DNA from 4 places in the Streptomyces sp. NPDC051677 genome. Region 3 is predicted to be linked to each of the others. Evidence: riboswitches for the same ligand, from Rfam matches in the RefSeq annotation. Region 3 holds a riboswitch; each other region holds the start of a gene.
The links. A riboswitch is a leader RNA that binds a small molecule or an ion and turns the genes downstream of it on or off. The one in region 3 is predicted to bind cyclic di-AMP.

Region 1: linked by a shared signal. The riboswitch ahead of ACIBAF_RS17435 (transglycosylase family protein) and the one ahead of ACIBAF_RS33505 (transglycosylase SLT domain-containing protein) in region 3 are both predicted to bind cyclic di-AMP.
Region 2: linked by a shared signal. The riboswitch ahead of ACIBAF_RS19045 (NlpC/P60 family protein) and the one ahead of ACIBAF_RS33505 (transglycosylase SLT domain-containing protein) in region 3 are both predicted to bind cyclic di-AMP.
Region 4: linked by a shared signal. The riboswitch ahead of ACIBAF_RS10580 (C40 family peptidase) and the one ahead of ACIBAF_RS33505 (transglycosylase SLT domain-containing protein) in region 3 are both predicted to bind cyclic di-AMP.

What each region holds. Positions count from the first base shown of each region.
Region 1 is NZ_JBITCT010000013.1:57,390-62,844, forward strand. It holds gene eno (phosphopyruvate hydratase) at 17-1,312, opposite strand; gene ACIBAF_RS17435 (transglycosylase family protein) at 1,687-2,388, opposite strand; cyclic di-AMP (ydaO/yuaA leader) riboswitch at 2,392-2,562, opposite strand; gene ACIBAF_RS17440 (transglycosylase family protein) at 2,767-3,819, opposite strand; gene ACIBAF_RS17445 (cytochrome P450) at 3,996-5,309, opposite strand.
Region 2 is NZ_JBITCT010000014.1:176,825-182,279, forward strand. It holds gene ACIBAF_RS19030 (NlpC/P60 family protein) at 1-379, opposite strand, end outside; gene ACIBAF_RS19035 (hypothetical protein) at 843-1,196, shown strand; gene ACIBAF_RS19040 (tellurite resistance/C4-dicarboxylate transporter family protein) at 1,174-2,181, opposite strand; gene ACIBAF_RS19045 (NlpC/P60 family protein) at 2,549-3,715, opposite strand; cyclic di-AMP (ydaO/yuaA leader) riboswitch at 3,723-3,902, opposite strand; gene pcrA (DNA helicase PcrA) at 4,142-5,455, shown strand, end outside.
Region 3 is NZ_JBITCT010000036.1:20,011-25,465, forward strand. It holds gene ACIBAF_RS33500 (polyprenyl synthetase family protein) at 1-684, opposite strand, end outside; cyclic di-AMP (ydaO/yuaA leader) riboswitch at 1,187-1,388, shown strand; gene ACIBAF_RS33505 (transglycosylase SLT domain-containing protein) at 1,392-1,874, shown strand; gene ACIBAF_RS33510 (HAD family hydrolase) at 1,953-2,786, opposite strand; gene ACIBAF_RS33515 (GNAT family N-acetyltransferase) at 3,078-4,142, shown strand; gene ACIBAF_RS33520 (glycosyltransferase) at 4,412-5,455, shown strand, end outside.
Region 4 is NZ_JBITCT010000007.1:141,489-146,943, reverse strand. It holds gene bioB (biotin synthase BioB) at 1-617, opposite strand, end outside; gene ACIBAF_RS10600 (8-amino-7-oxononanoate synthase) at 766-1,893, shown strand; gene ACIBAF_RS10595 (DUF397 domain-containing protein) at 1,969-2,202, opposite strand; gene ACIBAF_RS10590 (helix-turn-helix domain-containing protein) at 2,212-3,072, opposite strand; gene ACIBAF_RS10585 (ATP-binding protein) at 3,286-3,768, shown strand; gene ACIBAF_RS10580 (C40 family peptidase) at 3,822-4,295, opposite strand; cyclic di-AMP (ydaO/yuaA leader) riboswitch at 4,299-4,478, opposite strand; gene ACIBAF_RS10575 (hypothetical protein) at 4,849-5,154, opposite strand; gene ACIBAF_RS10570 (ATP-dependent Clp protease proteolytic subunit) at 5,162-5,455, opposite strand, start outside.

The sequences.
Region 1 (5,455 bases), on a different contig from region 3:
TCAGCCCTTGCTGTGCCTACTGGTTCGCAGAGCGAAACCGGGGGAAGGCCGAGCGGCCCGCGTACACCGCGGCGTCGTCGAGGATCTCCTCGATGCGCAGCAGCTGGTTGTACTTGGCGACGCGCTCGGAGCGGGCCGGGGCGCCGGTCTTGATCTGGCCGCAGTTGGTGGCGACGGCGAGGTCGGCGATGGTGACGTCCTCGGTCTCGCCGGAGCGGTGCGACATCATGCACTTGAAGCCGCTGCGCTGGGCCAGCTCGACCGCGTCCAGCGTCTCGGTGAGCGAGCCGATCTGGTTCACCTTGACGAGCAGGGCGTTGGCGGTGCCCTCCTCGATGCCGCGGGCGAGACGCTCGGGGTTGGTGACGAACAGGTCGTCGCCGACGAGCTGGACCTTGTCGCCGAGCTTGTCGGTGATGACCTTCCAGCCGGCCCAGTCGTCCTCGAACAGCGGGTCCTCGATGGAGACGAGCGGGTAGGCCGCCACGAGCTCCTCGTAGTACTCCGTCATCTCGGCGGCGGAGCGCTCCTTGCCCTCGAACTGGTACTTGCCGTCCTTGTAGAACTCGGACGCGGCGACGTCGAGCGCGAGCGCGATCTGCTCGCCCGGCGCGTAACCGGCTTCCTTGACGGCCTCGAGGATGAGGTCGAGGGCCTCGCGGTTGGAGCCGAGGTTCGGGGCGAAGCCGCCCTCGTCGCCGAGGCCGGTGGACAGGCCCTTGGCCTTCAGCACCTTCTTGAGGGTGTGGTAGACCTCGGTGCCCCAGCGCAGGGCCTCGGAGAAGGACTCCGCGCCGATCGGGGCGATCATGAACTCCTGGATGTCCACGTTGGAGTCGGCGTGCGAGCCGCCGTTCAGGATGTTCATCATCGGAACGGGCAGCAGGTGCGCGTTCGGGCCGCCCAGGTAGCGGAAGAGCGGGAGGTCGCTGGCCTCGGAGGCGGCGTGGGCGACGGCGAGGGAGACGCCGAGGATGGCGTTGGCGCCGAGCGAGCCCTTGTTGTCGGTGGCGTCCAGGTCGAACATGGCCTGGTCGATCAGGCGCTGCTCGGTGGCGTCGTAGCCGACGAGCTCCGGACCGATCTGCTCGATGACGGCGAGGACGGCCTTCTCGACACCCTTGCCGTGGTAGCGGTTCGGGTCACCGTCGCGCAGCTCGATGGCCTCGAAGGCGCCGGTGGAGGCGCCGGACGGGACGGCGGCACGACCCGTGCTGCCGTCGTCGAGGCCGACCTCGACCTCGACGGTGGGGTTCCCTCGCGAGTCGAGGATTTCCCGGGCTACGACGACGTCGATGGACGGCACGAGCATCTCCTTCTTGGGATGTGACGCTGAGAGTGCGGGGCCCGTGGGCCTTGCGACTAGAGCCTAACCGCCCGAGGGGCGTCGGCAGCCGACCGACCGCCCTGTGGACGAACTGACGGTACACATTGTTCCCGCTCGGAACAAAGAGCGGGTGACAAACAGGCAAAGAGAGCGCGCAAGAAGAGCGAGCGGGGAGAGCGAGGGGGCGAGCGAGCGGGGAGAGTGGGCATAGAGAAACCCCGCCCCGGTGCGTACGGGGGAACACGCACCGGAGCGGGGAGCCCGTGGGGACGGGGGTGACCCTCACGAGGTCTTCAGTGTGCCGACCTCGGGTGTGAGGGCGCTGTGGCTTCTCTGAGCCTGCCCTGGGGAGCCGGGGCTCACTTCAGGTGCAGCTGCTGACCCGGGTAGATGAGGTCGGCGTCCTCGACGATGTCCTTGTTCAGCTGGAACAGCTTCTGCCAGCCGCCCTTGACCTTGTGCTTCTCGGCGATGGAGCTGAGGGTGTCGCCCTTGACGACCTTGTACTCGCCGTCGCCCTTCTTGACCTTCTTGCCGGTCGGCGTGGTGACCGTCTTGGAGGCGGCCGGGCGGTCGGTGGAGCGGGAGGTGCTCTGCTTCTCGGTCGAGCGGGTGCTGGCGCTGCTGTCCGAGCTGCTGGAGCTGCTGGAGCTGCTCGACGAGCCGGAGGAGCTGCTGCCGTTGTAGGCGGCGCCGGACAGGCCCGTGCCGCAGACCGGCCAGGCGCCCTTGCCCTGGGAGGCGAGGACCTTCTCGGCGACGGCTATCTGCTGCGACTTGGAGGCCTGGTTGGCCTGCGCGGCGTACTGCGTGCCGCCGTACGCGGCCCAGGTGGAGGCGGAGAACTGCAGGCCGCCGTAGTAGCCGTTACCGGTGTTGATGGACCAGTTGCCGCCGGACTCGCACTGGGCGACCGCGTCCCACTCGGAGGCGGTGGCGGCGGAGGCGTTGCCGGCCGCCATCAGCGGGGCGGCGATGGCGACACCGGTGACGCCGGCCAGCGCGGCGACGCGGGTGGCCTTGGACGGACGGCGGTGCTTGCCCTTACCGGAAAACAGCATGGTGGATCCCCTCACCGACGCCTGCGAGGTGAGCTGTCGGGTTCGGGCCGGTTGAGTTGCCCGGCCGCGCTCTCGCTTTCGCGATGCGCGACTTCACCCCAAGCCGCTCCGGTCAACTGCCCGGTGCGGCGCTTACCTTGGGTCCCCCGCTCCTGCCTACGGCGCTTGACGCGACGACTGTTCCCGGGCTGCCACTGGCAGGATTCGGCGTTGCGACGGCCGGGGCTCGGGTTGCCGAGCGGGACGACCGTAGACACGCGATCCGCGGAATTTCAAAGACGATCAGGGCTTCTGAGACTCATCCCACACTTTCACCAAACCGGACATTCGGCGCGAAATGTGACGTGAACTCCCGCTGTTTTTCTTGGGTTTTGCGCCCTATTCAACCCCTGTGTCAAGGGTCTGACCGGGGGCGATGTCGCTCGGGTCGGCGCCGATGAGGTCCTTGTTCTCGGCGTAGAGGGCGCGCCATCCGCCGTCGAGGCCAAGGGAGTCGGCGATGGAGGCGAGCGAGTCGCCCTCCTGGACGACGTAGGTGGCCGCGGCATGCCGGCCGGCGGAGGCGGTCGTGGCGCCGCCGACGGCGTCGTCGGCGCTCTTGGTCGTGTTCTCGTCTGCGGTGGCGCCGCGATGCCGGCCCGAGCCGAGGGAGCCGGTGTCGACGAGGCTCCAAGAGCCCGCATCCTGGACCGACTTGTCCGGGTCGTCCGCTTTCGGGGTTCCTGTGGGCGAGCCGCCGGTCGCCTGCGCGTCGCCCTGGCCGCCGGAGCCTTCGGACTTGCCTGCGTCCGCGGAAGGGGAAGGCGAGGAGGGCGAAGGGGACGAAGGTGACGCAGAGGGCGAACTCGATGAATCACCGGACGAGTCGGACGACCCGGAGGATTTGCCCGAACCGTCGCCGCTGCCCGAAGAGTTCGAGGAGCCCGAGGAGCCCGAGGAGCCGGACGACCCGGAGGATCCCGACAACCCCCTGGACAGGTCGGACAATCCGGAGGAAGCAGATGAGTCGGACGAGTCGTCCGCCAGGCCGGTGTCCACGCTCTGCGCGCCGTTCGCCTGGGTGAGCCCGGAGGTCAGCCCGCAGGTGCCCCAGGCGCCGATGTTCTCGGCCGCGAGCAGTTTCTGCGCCACGGCGATCTGCTGGTTGCGGCTGGCCAGGTCGGGGCGCGTCGCGTAGTCGAGCCCGCCGTACGTCTCCCACTGCTTCTGGGTGAGGCTCAGGCCGCCGTACTCGCCTTCGCCCTTGTCGACGGCGCTCCACGAGCCGCCGGTCTCGCACTGCGCCACCTTGTCCCACACCGTGCCGTCGGCGGCGCTCGCGCCCGAGGCGGCGAGCAGCGGGATGGCGATGGCGGAGCCCGTCACTCCGGCCGCGACGAGGAGCGCCGGGGCCTGGCGGGGGCGACGGTGTCGACCGTTCCCGGAGAGCATGCGAGGGGCCTTTCTCTGGACAGCAGTACCGGCGCGGCGGGTGAGACGGGTGAGACTGACGCGTCGCGCTGACGCATGAACGTATCGGCAGACGATCACTTGTCACAAGTTAATGCCGCGCAGATCACGTGAAGATCACAGAGGTGAGGGACGGTCACCTTCGCTTCTCCGAATGGTCACACTCCGGCTGACGAGTGGTCAGAAGTGCGCTCGGAGTGCGCAGGAGTGAACTGCACCGGCAGGGTCCGCAGGCCCCGCATGATGAGCCCGCCGCGCCACCTCAAGTCGGCCGGATCCACGGCCAGTCGAAGGTCGGGCAGCCGGGTCAGCAGCGTGGCCAGCGCGGTCTGGCCCTCCAGCCGGGCCAGCGGGGCGCCCAGACAGTAGTGGATGCCGTGGCCGTAGCCGAGGTGCTGGTTGTCACGGCGGGAGAGGTCGAGCGTGTCGGGGTCCGTGAAGCGGGCCGGGTCGCGGTCGGCGGCCGCCAGGACGACGAGGACGGGGTCGCCGGGCGCGATGTCCTGCCCGCCGATGCTGAGCGGCTCGGTCGCGAACCGCCAGGTGGCGAGTTCGACGGGTCCGTCGAAGCGCAGGAGTTCCTCCACACCGGTCTCCAGCAGGTCCCGCTGCCCGGCCGCGAGGGACGCCTGCAACCGCACCCGCTGCTCCGGGTGGGACAGCAGCGCGTGGAGCCCGTTGCCGATCAGGTTGACGGTGGTCTCGAAACCGGCGAAGAGAAGGATGAAGGCCATGGCCGCGGCCTCGTTCTCGGTGAGGTGCTCGCCGTGGTCGGAGGCGCGGATCAGGCCCGAGATGAGGTCCTCGCCGGGGGCCGGCTCGGCGGGGAGCCCGGCGCGCTTGCGGTGGATCAGCTCCAGCAGGTAGCCGCGCATCTTCTTCACCGACCGCGCGACCCCGCCGCGAGGACCGCCGCCGTGCCGGATCATCATCCCCGCCCAGTCGCGGAAGTCGTCCTGGTCCTCGCGGGGGACGCCCAGGAGGTCGCAGATGGCGTAGATGGGGAGGGGGAAGGCGAAGTCGTGGATGAGGTCGGCCTCGCCCTCGGCGGCGAACCGGTCGATGAGACGGTCCGTCAGCTCCTGGACGCGGGGCGCGAACTCGGCGACCCGACGCGGGGTGAACGCCTTGCTGACGAGCCGGCGCAGCCGGGTGTGGTCCGGCGGGTCGATGTTGAGCAGATGCGTCATCAGCTCGGCCTTGCGCTCACCGGGGATGCCGGTCTTGCCCTTGGCGTGCGCAAGTTCTCCTGACTTGCATGTCATGTGATGGTCGGGGTTCTTCGACAGCCGGCCGTCTGCCAACGCCTGACGTGCAAGGTCGTAGCGGGTGACAAGCCAGGCGTCCACGCCACTCGGGAGCCTCGTCCACCGCACAGGCTCTGCGTCCCGCATCTGCGCGTAGGTGGGGTAGGGGTTGGAGGCGAACTCCCATGAGAAGAGTTCGGGTACGCGGGGCTCGTCGTGGTGCATGTGACGAGCCTACGTAGCAGCCCGACCGGCATCCCTATATATAGGGGCGCAGTACGCCACGCTGCGACAGCACCCCCGGACCCACTTCCGGGGGTGCTGCTGTGTCTGACCTGCGAAAACGCAGAAGCCCCGCTCGCTCCGAGGGT
Region 2 (5,455 bases), on a different contig from region 3:
GGTCGTCGGAGAGGGCCAGCTGCACGGCAGGGTCGAGCCCGCTGCTGCGGTACTGCGCCGCCGCCATCGAACCCAGCGCCTCCCGCGCCGAGTTGAGCTTCTCCTCCTTGCGTGCCGCCTCGTCACGCAGGGTCGCCAGCCGCTGCTCGGCCGACTTCGCCTTCTCCTGCGCGCCGTTGTACTTCTCGGTGGCTTCCTCCGCCTCCTGGTACAGCTTGGCCACCTTCGCCTTGACCTGGGCCGCAGTCAGGTTCGGCTCGGCCTGTCCGGTCCCGTCGAAGGCCGTCGCCGTCGCCGCGCCCGCGAGGGCGAGGGTGAACGCCGTACGGGCCGTCTGGCCGCCGAGTGAGCGCTGTCGGGGCTTGCGGTGCGCTGCCACTGGGACTGCACGTCCTTTCGTACGACCGCCTCGTCCGTCCTCCGCACGGCTACCGGGTGACCGTCGTGGGGGGAGCGGACGGACGGCCTCGGGGAGCGGCTGACGCGTCCGGCGACGGCCCGCACGGGGGAGCGGGGCGCGCCGCCGGACTTCTCGGCGGTGATGGCCGACTGCCGCCCCTGGCCCGGGCGGCGGTGGGGAGCCGGTCACCTGGGGGAGGACGCTAGGCCGGTTTATGTCGCGTCGGTAACGCGAAGTACGGAAGTGACGTGAGCGGACTGCCGGGTGACCGTATGTGTCCGACAATCCGGGCCGGGTGCGTCGGGTTCGCGCGGCGCGCTGACCGAAGCGGTGATTCCGGGACATCTTCGGACCGGCGGGTGCTATGGAGCGCATATATGCACATGCCGTAGGGAGGGCCGGTGTCGGGCGGCTCGGAGGCGGCTGATTAGCATCCGGCTTCATGGACGTACTCATCCATCTTTTCGTCGGTCTGCACATCATCGGCATCGCCGCGCTCCTGGGCGGCTTTCTCACACAGATGAAGGCGATGGGCCAGGGCACGGCACGGTTCGTTCCCGCGATGCTGCACGGCGCGGCGACGATGCTGGTCACCGGCGTGATCCTGGTCGGCCTCAACCAGGCAGACGACCAGCACGTCAACAACATCAAGATCGGTGTGAAGCTGGCGCTGCTGATCGTGATCCTCGGCCTCGTCTATGTGAAGCGGGACGACGAGAAGGTGGAGAAGCCCCTGTTCGGCCTGGTCGGACTGCTGACCGTGGCGAACGTCTTCATCGCGGTGCTCTGGACCTGACGGAGGCACGGCCCGCGGCGAGTGCCAGAGCGGCGACGGTCAGCCACGCCGCCACCGCCACCCACAGCAGCACCTGCCCCGGTCCCTTGAGCGCCGGGACGTCGACGGCGGCGGCCACGGACAGGGTCGCCGCTGCTGTCATCCCGATCGGGAACACCGTCGCCCAACGGCGCACGTCGTAGCGCGGCCGGGGCCACCGCACCTCGGCCACGAGCAGGAGTGCGCACCAGGCCAGGTCGAGCACCAGCAGCGTGACGGTCACCGTGCGCAGCACGCCGGTGTCGTCGCCGTTCCACAGGTACAGGCCCCCGTCGTCGGCCGCGAGGAGTTTCGCCCCGGCGAGCGCCGAGATGGCGAGGGCGCCGCCCGCGATCCACTGGTCCCCGGGGCCCTTGGCCACCTGACGCAGGTCGAACAGGGCCAGGGCGCCGCAGTAGAGCGCGATCCCGAGCCAGAACAGCACGAGCGCGGTGTGCGCGAGCCAGGCCGCGGACTCCGCCTCGGCGAGGACCGCTCCGAGCACGGCGAGTCCCTGCGTGGCCACGCAGCACAGGAACACCGCCCCCGGCATGCCCCGCCGCCACCGCCGTACGACGGTCACGAGCAGCACGGGCCACAGCACCGCGGCCAGCGCCAGCAGCGCCTCGGCCAGGGTCCGCCGGCCGAGCGCGCAGACGCCGGTGCCGAGCACGGTCGTCGCCGCCACGGCGGTCAGCGCACCCGGCGTGCCCGCCTCGGCCAGCCACCGCTCGCGCTGCCGCAGCAGCCGGACGACGAAGTCCGCCGCCAGCGCCGCCCACGCCACGCCCGTCATCGCCAGGGTGACGCGGGACAGGACGTCGTATCCCGTGAGGTGCAGGCCGATCGACACGATCCCGGTCGCCAGCACCGCGGCCCCGGCCGCCGGTGGCCGCCGCGCCCACCAGAGGCGCAGAGCGGAGCCGGGAGAGGGCGCGGGCGAGGGACGAGCCGAGGAGCCGGGCATGCGCCCGATGCTAAGGAGCACGCCACACCCCACGAGCGGGGCACGCGCGCGGGCGGCCAGAATTACGCGCGGGTGCAGGCGCGGAGCAGGGGCGCGCGGGGAGGCCGTGAGCGCGGGGTGTCCGGGGGCGCGGGGTGTCCGGGGGCCCGTGCAGGCGCGGGTCGTGCCACGCCGCCGCTCAGCGTGGCCGGCCCTCGCCCCCGCCGGCGGCGAAGCCCACTGCCCGACTCCGCCTTCGCCTCCGCCTTCGCGAACGAACCCCACGCGCGCGTGCGCCCGCCGCGACGCTCACGCGCGCGTGTCCGCCACGCAGGCCACGCGCGCGTGCCCCACCGGAAGCGGCTCGCCTACGCGCGCACGTCTGTGCTCAAGCCGGGCGTACCACGCTGTGGATGATCGACTCGCCGGCGTAGTAGATCGACTCCTCGCGGACGTAGGCGCCCGGCTTCGGGGCGTGGATCATCATGCCGTTGCCTATGTAGACGCCGACGTGGCTGACGTCGTCGTAGAAGAAGACCAGGTCGCCGGGCTGGGCATCGGCGAGGGAGACCGTGGTGCCGGCGTTCACCTGGTCGTAGGTGGTGCGCGGGAGGGTGACGCCGGCGGCCTTCCAGGCGGCCTGGGTGAGGCCGGAGCAGTCGTAGGAGTCGGGGCCCGTGGCGCCCCAGACGTACGGCTTGCCGATCTGCGCGCGGGCGAAGGCGAGCGCCTTCTCGGCCTTGGTGGCGTACGAGGAGTCCGCAGGGGAGGTGGACCCGGTCCCGGTCCCGGTCTCCGTGCTCGACGAGCCCGCGCCGCTCTCCTGCTGCGCCGCGGCCTGGTCCGCGGCCTGCTGTCGGGCGAGTTCCGCCGCCTGCCGGGCGGCCTCCTCCCGCTTCTGCGTCTCGATCGCCGCGAGGCGGGCCTTCTCCTGGGCCGTCAGCTGGGACAGCAGCTCGCGCGCGTCGCCGAGCTTCTTCTGGACGGTGGCCTTGGCGGTCTTCAGGTCGCTCTGCGTGTCGGTGAGCGATGCGAGGCTCTCCGTGGCCTCCCGGCGCTTCTGCATCGTCGCCGACTGCTCGGTGACGAAGTCGTCGACCGCACCCTTCTGGCGGTCGGTCAGCCGGCTCATCAGCTGGTTCTGGTCGAAGTAGTCCTGCGGGGTGTCCGCGAGCAGGAAGGTCGCCGTGTCGGGGGCGGAGGCGCCGGTGCGGTACTGGGCCGCGGCATAGGAACCCAGCTCCTCCCGCGCCTCGTTGAGCTTCTGGGTGCGCTGCGCGACGTCGTCCAGGAGGTTGTCGACCCGCTTGCGCTGCTTGGTCGTCTTCTCCTTGGCGGCGTTGTAGTTCTCGGTGGCCGACTCCGCCTGGCGATAGAGGTCGTCGACCTTCTTCTCGACCTCCTCCAGGCTGGGCTTGCCGTCGTCCGACGGGGTCGCGTTCGCCGTCTGGGAGAGCAGGGCCACGGACGTGAGCGCGGCGGTGGCGAGAGCGGGCGTGCGGATGCCTGCCACGCGCGGGCCCGCGGAGCGCGGCTTGCGGTGCTGCGACGCCAAGGGAGGCGACTCCTTCCAGTGCTCCGCCTACCGGGTTAGCTGTCGGGTTCGGGCGGGTAGATCATCGGAAGGGTTGCCCTACGGCCGCCTCCCCGAGAGGGAGTTGGGCCGATTCACCCCAGGGTTTCGGTGGGTCCCCGGCTCCGGCTGGCGCGAGCGGGCGCGTCGGATTCGGCGGAGGCCGCGCGGCCCGGCGGGGTTCGCCGGTGCGGGTCGTACGGCCTGTCCGGCACGGTAGCCAACTCGTGTGGCCCGTGTGAAGGTTGATGGGTGATATGCCCGATACGTCTTCGTGACCTCGGGCTGTGGTCTCGTGCTTCGACCATGTCCGTCGCGGATCGTGACGGCGGTCTGCCGGAGGGTGAGTGGGGGATGTTTCCGGGAGGGCGGCCGGTTGTCAGTGGCGCCCCCTAGACTCGGAGAGCGATGAGCAGCCTCTTTGACGACAGCTTCCTGGCGGACCTCCAGGGCCCCCGCGCCCACGAGGACGAACCCCCGCCGCCGCCCGAGGACGATCACGGACCGGAGTCGGTTCCGGACGATCTGTTCGGCGGGAAGTTCGACGTGCCCCCGGACCGGGACGCCTACTACCGCGACGGCGCCCCGCGCCCGGCGCTGGACGCGGCGGCGCTCCTGGAGGGGCTGAACGAAAACCAGCGCGCGGCGGTCGTCCACGCCGGCACCCCGCTGCTCATCGTGGCCGGCGCCGGCTCCGGCAAGACGCGCGTGCTCACCCACCGCATCGCCCACCTGCTGGCCGAGCGCAACGTCCACCCGGGGCAGATCCTCGCGATCACCTTCACCAACAAGGCCGCGGGCGAGATGAAGGAGCGCGTCGAGCAGCTCGTCGGCCCGCGCGCGAACGCGATGTGGGTGATGACGTTCCACAGCGCGTGCGTGCGCATCCTGCGCCGGGAGAGCAAGAAGCTCGGCTTCACGTCGTCGTTCTCGATCTACGACGCCGCCGACTCCAAGCGCCTGATGGCCCTGGTCTGCCGTGACCTGGACCTCGACCCCAAGCGCTACCCGCCCAAGTCCTTCAGCGCCAAGATCAGCAACCTCAAGAACGAGCTGATCGACGAGGAGGACTTCGCCGCCCAGGCCGCCGACGGCTTCGAGAAGACCCTCGCCCAGGCCTACGCCATGTACCAGTCGCGGCTGCGCGAGGCGAACGCCCTCGACTTCGACGACCTGATCATGACGACGGTCAACCTGCTGCGCGCCTTCCCGGACGTCGCCGAGCACTACCGCCGCCGCTTCCGCCACGTCCTCGTCGACGAGTACCAGGACACCAACCACGCCCAGTACGCCCTGGTCAGGGAGCTGGTCGGCACCTCCGAGCACCCCGTCGACGTGCCGGTGAACGAGTACGACGTGCCGCCCGCCGAGCTCTGCGTCGTCGGTGACGCCGACCAGTCGATCTACGCCTTCCGGGGCGCGACGATCCGCAACATCCTCCAGTTCGAGGAGGACTACGCGGACGCGACGACGATCCTGCTGGAGCAGAACTACCGCTCCACGCAGACGATCCTGTCCGCCGCCAACGCGGTCATCGAGCGCAACGAGTCCCGCCGCCCCAAGAACCTGTGGACCAACGCGGGCGCCGGCGCGCGCATCACCGGCTATGTCGCCGACACCGAGCACGACGAGGCGCAGTTCGTCGCCGACGAGATAGACCGACTGACGGACGCGGGCGACGCGAAGGCCGGTGACGTCGCCGTCTTCTACCGCACCAACGCC
Region 3 (5,455 bases):
GTCGGACGCGATGTCCAGGACGTCGTCGGCCAGCTGGAAGGCGACGCCCAGCCGCTCGCCGTACTGCGTCAGCACGTCGACGACGGTCTCGTCGGCGCCCGACATCATCGCCCCGAACCGGCAGGCCACCGCCACCAGCGAGCCCGTCTTGCCGCCGAGCACGTCGAGGTAGTGCTCGACCGGGTCGCGTCCGTCGGTCGGACCGGCCGTCTCCAGGATCTGCCCGGTGACCAGCCGCTCGAACGCCTCCGCCTGCACCCGCACCGCCTCCGGTCCGAGGTCGGCCAGGATGTGGGAGGCGCGCGCGAAGAGGAAGTCACCCGTGAGGACGGCGACGGAGTTCCCCCAGCGGGCGTTCGCGCTGGGCACCCCGCGGCGCACGGCGGCCTCGTCCATCACGTCGTCGTGGTACAGCGTGGCCAGGTGGGTCAGCTCCACGACGACGGCCGACGGCACGATGCCCGGCGCGTACGGGTCCCCGAACTGCGACGCGAGCACCACGAGCAGCGGCCGGAACCGCTTCCCGCCCGCCCGCACGAGATGCTGGGCGGCCTCCGTGATGAACGGAACCTCACTCTTGGTGGCTTCGAGCAAGCCTTCCTCGACAGCCGCCAATCCGGCCTGGACATCGGCTTCCAGAGCCTGGTCCCGCACGCTCAGCCCGAACGGCCCGACGACGGTCACGAGGGGTCTCCTGTCTGCTGGTGTCTAGTGGCGGTTACGCGGTTTGTCGATAGGTCTCTGCCATCACTCAAGTCAGCGTATCCGGTCACGTTTCGATCACCGATAGCCCCCACGGTTACAGGCCAGGTGGTATCGGATCACGCCCGATATGTTCTTGATTAAAATATATGAGCAGATATTTATGGAGTTAGCCGGAAGTGATGACTTCCATCCGACGGCGCCATCACCGTCGCAGCTGCCACCTCCACCCCCTCCCCACCTTTACCGACTTGGCGTTAATGCCCGATTCGCCGCACTTGTGGACGCTGGTGACTTGACTCACTCCCCCCGCTGGACCCGCCTGGCCTCGCCATTCACCGATCCTCCACACCTCCAAGCAAGTTGAGGCTTTGCACCCACAAAGGATCAAGCACCCCATAGGTCACAGACCAAGGTCAATAGGGGTGATCTGTGAATCTGCCACTTGTTCCGGACATGTGCTCTCGCATACGTTCCCGGCCTGTCGGGCGGAACGCCGAATCCTGCCGCCGCCCGTACACCCACCGAGAACGCGCGGCAGGAGCGGGGGAACCAGGTAAGTCGCCGGTCCGGATGTCTCAGACATATCGGTACGGCTCGGGGTGAAGTCGCGCCCGTCAGGACGCGACCGGGCAGCTCCCGCCCGAACCCGACAGCTCACCTCGCAGGCGCCGGAGAGGAAATTCGTCATGCCCGCTGCCGCTCAGCCGCGCCGCACCCGTCGTAACCGTCTCGCCCGCACGCTCACCGTCGCCGCCACCGGCGCGGCCGTGCTCGCCCTCCCACTCCTCGGCGCGACCGGCGCCTCCGCGGCGACCCCGACCGTCGTCACCGCCACCAGCCTCGGGTACGCCAACAACCTCGACGGCTGGATCCGTGCCTCCCTGCAGGTCATGGCCCAGCACGGGATCCCGGGGACGTACAACGGCATCTACCGCAACGTCATCCGTGAGTCCTCCGGCAACCCCTACGCCATCAACCTCTGGGACTCCAACGCGGCCGCGGGCATCCCGTCCAAGGGCCTGCTCCAGGTCATCGACCCGACCTTCAACGCCTACCATGTCGCCGGCACCTCCTGGGACTCCTACGACCCGGTCGCCAACATCACCGCGGCCTGCAACTACGCGGCCGCCCGGTACGGCTCGATCGACAACGTGTTCGGCGCGTACTGACAGATCCCCATAGGGCCCTGGGGGTCTACAGGTCCTACAGGTCTGCGGGTCCTACGGGTCTTACGGGTCTTACGGGTCTTACGGGAACAGTCTTTCGAGGACGACGGCCACGCCGTCGTCCTCGTTCGACGTCGTCACCTCGTCGGCCATCGCCTTCAGTTCGGGGTGGGCGTTGGCCATCGCGACTCCGCGCGCGGCCCAGTCGAACATCGGGATGTCGTTGGGCATGTCCCCGAAGGCGACGGTGTCCTCGGGCCGCAGGCCCAGGTGTTCGGCGGCCAGGGCCAGGCCCGTCGCCTTGGTGATCCCGCAGGGCTGGAGCTCGACCGTGCCGGGCCCCGACATGGTGACCGTGGCGAGCGAGCCGACCGCCGCGCGGGCCGTCGCCGCCAACTCGTCGTCGGACAGGGTGGGGTGGCGCAGCAACACCTTGCTGATCGGCTCGCACCACAGGTCGTCGCGTCGGTCGACGCGCAAGGCGGGCAGGGTCGGGTGCGGCATCCGGTAGCCCGGCTCGATGAGCGTCAGCCCGTCCACGCCGTCCTGGTCGACGGCCGCGTACAGCTGCCCCACCTCCGCCTCGATCTTGCCGAGCGCGGTCTCGGCCAGCTCCCGGTCCAGGGTGACCGACCACAGCAGACGGTCCGCGCCGGCGTCGTACAACTGCGCGCCCTGTCCGCACACCGCGAGCCCCCTGCTGTGCAGCCGGTCGAGCAGGGGGCGCACGCGGGGCGCGGGGCGTCCGGTGACCACCAGGTGGCGTGCGCCGGCGGCGGCCACCCGCGCGAGCGCGTCGAGGGACCGGTCGGAGAACGTGTCGTCGCCGCGCAGCAGCGTTCCGTCCAGGTCGGTGGCGATCAGGGAGTACGCGGAGTACGGGGTGCGCTCGGCATATGCGGTGGGTGCGGCCATGATCAGAGAATACGGATGCCGTACCCCCCTGGTTCGACACGAGCCGAACGACGACCAGGTCCTGTCCGGTTCTGCCAACTCCCCTTTGCCTACTGGTGCAGAACTGGTTGAGGAGTGGCGCAAAGAAACGGCTTTCTGGCGCATCGCCGGGTAGCGGACGGTTAAAGGCCTCTGTACCGGTTGGCAACAAGATGGGACGCTACCTACCGCGACGCCCGGGTGGAGCGGTACCGTCCAGGTGTCCAGGGGGGACTTGATCGGGGGGTCAGGTTGAGCAGTGGGCGCATTCGTGTGCTGAGGCCGGAAGACCTCGGCGAGGGGGACAGGGAGCGGTGGCGCGCGCTGCGTGCCGCGTCAACGCTTCCGCGAAACCCCTTCATGGAACCGGAGTTCACCGACGCCGTGGGCCTCGTGCGGCCACGCGCGCGCGTGGCGGTCGTGTACGAGGGGCGTGAGCCGGTCGGCTTCCTGCCCTATGAGCGGGGCCGGTTCGGCCAGGGTCAGGCCCTCGCGTACGGCGTCTCGGACGCGCAGGGCGCGGTGCTGGCCCCGGGTCTCGGCCTGAACGCCGCAGAACTGATGCGGGCGTGCTCCCTGTCGAGCTTCGCCTTCGACAACCTGGAGGCGGAACAAGGGCTGTTCGTCCCGCACGCGGCCGAGGAGTACGCCGCTTATGTCATCGACGTAGAAAAGGGTTACGAGACCTACGAGTCCGTACTGCGGGCCCAGTCGCCGAAGTTCCTGAAGACGACGCTCGCCAAGGAGCGCAGGCTCGGTCGTCAGGTCGGGGAGCTGCGGTTCGTGTTCGACGAACGCGACCCGGCCGCGCTGCGCACGCTCATGGCGTGGAAGTCCGCGCAGTACCGCAGGACCGGCCGCCGGGACCGGTTCGCCCAGGAGTGGATCACCCGACTGGTGGACGTGCTCGCCGAGACGCGCGCACCGGAGTGCGCCGGCACGCTGTCCGTCCTCTACGCCGGTGATCGGCCGCTCGCCGCGCACTTCGGCCTGCGTTCGTCGACGGTCCTGGCCTGCTGGTTCCCGTCGTACGACCCGGAGTTCGCGAAGTACTCGCCGGGCCTGGTGCTGCATCTGCGGATGGCCGAGTCGGCCGCCGCCGAGGGCATCGGCCTGCTCGACCTGGGGCGGGGCGCGGCAGAGTACAAGGACTCGTTGAAGACCGGCGAGATCCCCGTGTTCGAGGGGGCGTGGACGCGTCCGGGGGTGGGCGCCGCGCTCTACTGGCTCAGCCGTGAACCGTCGCGCCGCGCACACCACTTCGTGCGCAACCGGCCGAGGCTCGCCGCGGCGGCCGCACGCACCCTGAAGAGCGCGGGCCGCCTGCGCCGAGCGTGACGATCACACGAGGAACGGTCGGAGGCGGTCGGGGACAGCCGGGGACGGTCGGGACTGGCCGAGACTGGCCAGGGGCCGGCGGAGGCGGTCGATGACTGGCCGGGGAAGGGTCGGAGCGGCCGGGGAGGGACGAAGCGGCCGGGGACTGGCCGGGGGAGAGACGGAGCGGCCGGGGACGGTCGGGACTGGCCAGGGACGGCTGGGGACGGTCGGGGATGGTCGGGAGCAGGCGGGGATTGTCAGGGGCGGTCATGAGACAAGGGGGGTTCATGTCCCGCGCGAGAGGTGTGCGGCAGGAGATCGTGCGGCTGGAGATCGAGAGGTTCCTCGACATCCGGCCGGTGCAGATCGCCGAGCTCGAACTGGACGAAGGAGGCGCGCTCAAACCCGGCCCGGGCAGCCCGCCCGTCACGCACGGCCCGGTGTTCGTGCTGGTCAGGCGGGGTGGGCGGCCGGTCGGGACGCTTCTGGGGCAGGTACCGGAGGGCGCCGATCCGAGGGCGGTCCTCGTGGACCTGGCCGTCCGCGAGCACATTGCGCCGGGTCCCGCCCGGCTGCCCGGCCCCAAGCCCGTCCCGTTCACCACCATCGTCATCGCCACCCACGAGCGCGCCGAACTGCTCGCCCACGCCCTCGACTCGCTCCTCGCCCAGGACCACCCGGACTTCGAGATCATCATCGTCGACAACGCGCCCGTGACGGACGCGACCCGGGACCTGGTGACGCACAAGTACGCCGAGCGCGTGCGGTACGTGACCGAGCCGACGCCCGGTCTCGCCGTCGCGCACAACAAGGGCGTCGAGGCCGCGCACGGCGAGGTGATCGCCTTCACGGACGACGACGTGGTGGCGGACCCGCGTTGGCTCACGGAACTCACCGCGCCGTTCACCGCCGATCCCCGCCTCGGCTGCGCCACCGGCCTGATCCTCCCGGCCCGGCTGCGCACGCCCGCCCAGGTCCTCCTGGAGAGCCACGGCGGCTTCGCCAAGGGCTTCACGGCCCGCACGTACGACCCGTACGACCCGCCCGCCGACGAGCCGCTGTTCCCCTTCACCGCGGGCCGCTTCGGCTCCGGCGCCAGCATGGCCTTCCGTACGGAGGTGCTGCGGGCGGTCGGCGGCTTCGACCCGGCGACGGGTGCGGGCACGCTCGCGCGGGGCGGCGACGATCTCTACGGGTTCGTCCGCGTCCTCGCCGAGGGCCACCGGCTGCACTACACCCCGCAGGCCCTGGTCTGGCACCGCCACCGGGAGACCTGGCAGGACCTGGAGACCCAGGCGTACGGCTACGGCGCCGGCCTCACCGCCTACCTC
Region 4 (5,455 bases), on a different contig from region 3:
ATCAGACCCGAGCAGGCCGACAGGCCGGCCGCGTGCGCCTTGTTGACCGTGTCCACCCGGTCGGCGTACGTGTGCGTGGTCGTGATGTCCCCGTACGTCGACTCGGACGTGTTCAGGTTGTGGTTGTAGGCGTCCGCGCCCGCCTCGCGCAGCCGCTCGGCCTGGCCGTCGGAGAGCAGGCCCAGACAGGCGCACACCTCGACGCCCTCGTTCTCTTCCTTGATCGCCTTGATGGTGCCGGCCACCCGGTCGACGTCCCGGTCCGTGGGACCGCGCCCGGACGCCACCAGACAGACCCGCTTGGCTCCGCCGGCGAGCCCCGCCGCGGCGGCCCGGGAGGCCTCGTCGGGCTTGAGCCAGGTGTACTTCAGGATCCCGGCCGTGGAGCCGAGCCGCTGGGAGCAGTACGAGCAGTCCTCGGGGCACAGCCCCGACTTGAGGTTGACGAGGTAGTTGAGTTTCACCCGTCGCCCGAACCAGTGCCGGCGCACCCTTCCGGCCGCGGCCACCACGTCCAGCACGTCGTCGTCGGAAGTGGCGAGGACGGCCAGAGCTTCCTCGCGGGTCGGCAGCTCGCGCCGAAGCCCCTTGTCCACCAGCGTGTTCAGCAGGTCCATGAGAGCCGATCCTGTCCTACGCACCCGCTTCGGGCCAAGGTAGGGATCGCACAACACACCCGCTTCGACGTGTGGGTATTGCCACACCGTGGGTAGCGATCGCTGCCGCTAGTGTCTGTCCGCTACCTACAAAAGCCCCGGAGGACCCATGGCGTTCGGCTGGATCGACGAGCAGGCGGAGCTGCGCCGCCGCGCCGGACTCGTGCGGACGCTGCGGCCCCGCCCGGCCGACTCGCCGCTCCTCGACCTCGCAAGCAACGACTACCTGGGCCTGGCCCGGCATCCCCGGGTCGTGGCGGGGGCCGCGGAGGCCGCCAGGACCTGGGGCGGCGGCGCGACCGGTTCCCGACTGGTCACCGGCACCACCGAGCTGCACGGCGAGCTGGAGCGGGAGCTCGCGGAACACTGCGGGTTCGAGGCGGCCCTCGTGTTCTCCTCCGGGTACGCGGCGAACCTCGCCGCGGTCACCGCGCTGGCCCCGCACGGCTCGCTGATCGTCTCCGACGCGGGCAACCACGCCTCGCTCATCGACGGCTGCCGACTGGCCCGCGGCGCCACCCAGGTCGTCGGACACGCCGACCCGGACGCCGTGCGCAAGGCGCTCGGCACCCACGCGGGCCCGGCCGTGGCCGTCTCCGACACGGTCTTCTCCGTCGACGGCGACGCGGCCCCGCTCGCTGCCCTCGCGGCCGCCTGCCGGGAGCACGGCGCCGGACTGGTGGTCGACGACGCCCACGGGCTCGGCGTGCTCGGGGACGGCGGCCGGGGCGCTCCGTACGCGGCGGGTCTCGCGGGCGCCGACGACGTCGTCGTCACGGTCACGCTGTCGAAGTCGCTCGGCAGTCAGGGCGGAGCGGTGCTGGGCCCCGCGCGCGTGATCGACCACCTGGTCAACGCGGCTCGGACGTTCATCTTCGACACCGGCCTGGCTCCGGCGGCGGCGGGCGCGGCGCTGGCCGCCCTCAGGCTGCTGCGCGGCGAGCCGCAGCGGGCGGCACGCGCGCGTGCGGTGGCGGGCGAGCTGTACTCGCGGCTGACGGCCGCGGGTCTGGAGGCGGTGCGTCCGGACGCCGCGGTCGTCTCCGTGCGTGCTCCGTCCCCGGAGAAGGCCGTGCGGTGGGCGGCGGACTGCCGGTCGGCAGGCCTGGCCGTGGGCTGCTTCCGTCCTCCCTCCGTGCCCGACGGCGTCTCACGCCTGAGGCTGACCGCCCGTGCGGACCTCTCCGGGGCCGAGCTGGAACGCGCTGTACGGGTGATCGACGAGACACGACCATGAGTCGGCGTGACACGGCCGTGGGTCGCCGCTGAGCACCGCTTGCCGACTACTGCGGTGCGTTGTGCTGCGGTGCGCTCAGCGGAACGCGGCCGTGAAACCCGTCCAGCTCTCGGGGGAGAAGAGCAGGGCGGGGCCGGCCGGGTCCTTGGAGTCGCGTACGGCGAGCAGGCCGGCCCAGGGGCCGAGGGCCGGCCGGGCGGTCTCCACACAGTTGTTCGCTCCCGTGCTGTAGCTGCTGCGCAGCCACCGCACCTGCGGGAGATGATCGGGATCGGTACTGGAAGGTACGTTCCGCGGTAGTGCGGACATGGTGCCTCCTTACGCGCCGTCGGCTATCGCGGCGATGTAATCCGATGAGTCCCCGGGCGAAAGGGCGTGCGCCCGAAGGGCGTTGAAGGCCTCGGTGTAGGCCTGGAGGTCTTCTTTCCGTTCGAGATAGAGGCTACTCGTCAAGTGGTCGAGAACAACCACATCCAGATCAGAAGTGCGCGAAAATGAGAAGATAACGAAAGGGCCGGTTAGGCCGATATGCGCCCCGGCGGCGAACGGCAGGACCTGAAGTCTCACTTGCGGCAGCCGGGCCGCCTCCGCCAGCCGACCGAGCTGATGTGCCATCACCTCGGGCCCGCCCACCTCCCGCCGCAGCACCGCCTCGTCCAGCACCGCGTTCAGCTCCAGCGGCGGCTGCGCGCGCAGCACGTCCTGGCGGGCCAGCCGCACCTCCACCAGGGTGTCGAGCCGCTCCTCGTCGGCGCCCTCCACTGCGGCCCTGGTCACCGCGCGCGCGTACTCGGGCGTCTGCAGCAGCCCCGGTACCACACTCGTCTCCAGCGTGCGCATCGCGCTCGCCTGGGACTCCAGACTGATGAAGTCACGGTAGGTGGGCGGCAGCACCCCGCGGTAGGCGTGCCACCAGTGGTCCCGACCGCCGCTGCCCTCGGCGCCCGCCAGCGCCAGCATCAGCTCCCGCAGCTGTGGATCGACTACGCCGTAGACGTCGAGGAGTAACCGCACATCGGCCGGTTTTGACCCACTGGTGCCGGTCTCGATACGGCTCACCTTGGACTGGTGCCAGCCCACGAGCCGGGCCGCCTCACCACTGGTGAGGCCCGCCTGGGTGCGCAGCGTGCGCAGTTCGGCGCCCAGTTTCCGGCGGCGCACCGCGGGACCGTGTTGCATGGGCTCCTCCTTAGTCCTTACGGGCCGTCCAAATACGCTCTGTCGTCGCAGAGTTCACCGCATCGAGCGACAGATATATGCATATCTTGGTGGATCGCCACCCGTGACCGGCGCGGTAATGGCAGTCTGGCGAAGAAGCACCAGTCCGGGACCGTACTCGAACCACACGCACCGTGTCGGACTTCGGTCCCGTGGGAAAGGGACGACGTCGCCATGGCAGATCACCTGGAAGCATCCGTCACTCTGCCGAGCGATCCCGCTTCGGTCTCCACGGCCCGCGGCTTCGTGGCCGGCGCCCTCGAAGAGTGGGGTCTGCCGGGGGACACGGAGGCGGCCGACACCGTCCGGCTGATCGTCTCAGAACTCGCCACCAACGCCGTACAGCACACCTTCGGGCAGTCACCCACCTTCACGGTGGACCTCGTCCTGGACCGTGACGAACACTTGCGCATCGGTGTCACCGACAGCCACCCGCGCTTCCCGAAACGGCTGCCGGCCGCCGTCCAGCAGGACAACGGCCGAGGCTTGGTGATCATTCGCTGGCTGACCGCGGAGTGCGGCGGCAAGCTCAGAGTGCGGCCCACCCGGGAGGGCGGCAAGACCGTCATCGTCGAACTCCCGTGGACCGTCCCGGCGGCGGAGCCGGTGGCCGGAGCCCTGACTGCCCCGGCGGAGGGCGAGATCCCGGGGCGGTGACGGCGCGTCAGGGACGCCGGCGCCACCCCGGGAGACTCAGTGGACCCGATGGCTCAGCGGACCCGCCCGTACCAGACGCTCTTGGTCCAGATCTTCTGCAGTTTCACCACGTCCCCGGTCTTCGGCGAGTGCCAGATCTTGCCGTTACCCGCGTAGATCCCGACGTGGTACACGTTCGAACCCGAGTGGAAGAACACGAGGTCGCCCGCCTTGCGGCTGGACGCCGAGATGTGCTTCGTCTTGTTGTACTGCTGGGCCGCCGTCCGAGGCAGGGTCTTGCCCGCCTTCTTGTACGAGTACAGCGTGAGCCCGGAGCAGTCGAACCTCTTCGGCCCGGTGGCCCCGTACTTGTACGGAGCGCCCTTCTTGGAGGCCGCGATCTGGAGCGCCTTCGTCGCCGGTGTGGCAGCCGAGGCGTCCGGGGCGAGCCCGGGGACCACGACCGAGCCGCCGACGGCGGCGATGGCGAAGGCCGAGGCCGTACCGGCCCGGACCATGAGCGACGGGACACGATTGAGCGCAGTCATGCGCAACCCTTCGTCAGCCGCCTGTGAAGGATGACCTGTCGGATTCGGGCTGGCGAAGTTGCCCGGCCGCTGACGCGGCTTCACCCCAAGGGCTGCTCGGCCCGGTCATGGCGTGACCGTTCCGGCGACCCGTCGTGCTTGGGTCCTCCACTCCTGCCGATGCACTTCTGTCGACCGGTCATCCGGGCGGCGGCAGGACTCGGCGTCCGCCCGGACCGCCCCGCCTCTTGTGGCGGGGGCTTGTCGTCAGTCAGGGATCTTGGCTCACGGATGTCCGAAAATCCCAATGGAACCGGGGATTTGTGGGGTTACTCACCACTCACCCGTTCGGGTGGACACCCTGATGGCCGATCAGGTGTCAAGGCGGCCACAGGGCCCCGGACCAGCCATGGAGCCCTTTATTCCGCCCGAAGAGCGCCCATTTGCGCAACCTCTACCGGCCCGGGAAGACAGCGCACGCTACGCCGAACGAGGGTCCCTCGTCTGGTCCGTTTCAACTCCGCGCCGGACGGCACGCTCGGGGCGCGGTCCGCCCGGCCCAGGTCGCCTCGCGTCAACTGTCGGAGAGCGGAGGCACCGTGACGCGCGCCGCACGGCGCTCCCCGTCCAGGACGCGCAGCGCCCGCGCGAGTGTCGGAGCGTGCAGCTCGTTCTCGCCCCGCTGGTGCATCAGCGTCAGCGCGTCGCGCAGCGCGACCGCCTTGCTCACCAGCGCCTGGGCGGCACGCAGTCCGCGGTACGTGTCGCCGTGGTGGGCGGGGTTGATACGGCCGAGCAGGTCGACGACGTCGAGGTAACCGTCGATCAACTCGGCCTCGGCGCGCGTCAGCGCGGGCAGCGGCGGCAACTCGGGCACCATCGGCCCCTCACCTCCCGCCCTGGCCGCCGGCCGAGGTCTTGCGGGTGGTGATGATGCCGTCCACCAGGCCGTATTCCATGGCCTCCTGGGCGGTGAGGAACTTGTCCCGCTCGATGTCCGCGCTGACCTGCTCCGGGCTGCGCCCGGTGTGCAGGACGAGCATCCCCTCCAGGGTGGCCCGGATGCGCGCCAGTTCGTCGGCCTGGATCGCGAGATCGCTGGCCTGTCCTTCTACGGGCTCGGGCAGGGACGGCTGGCGGATCGTCATCCGCGCGCCCGGCAGCGCGAACCGCTTGCCCGG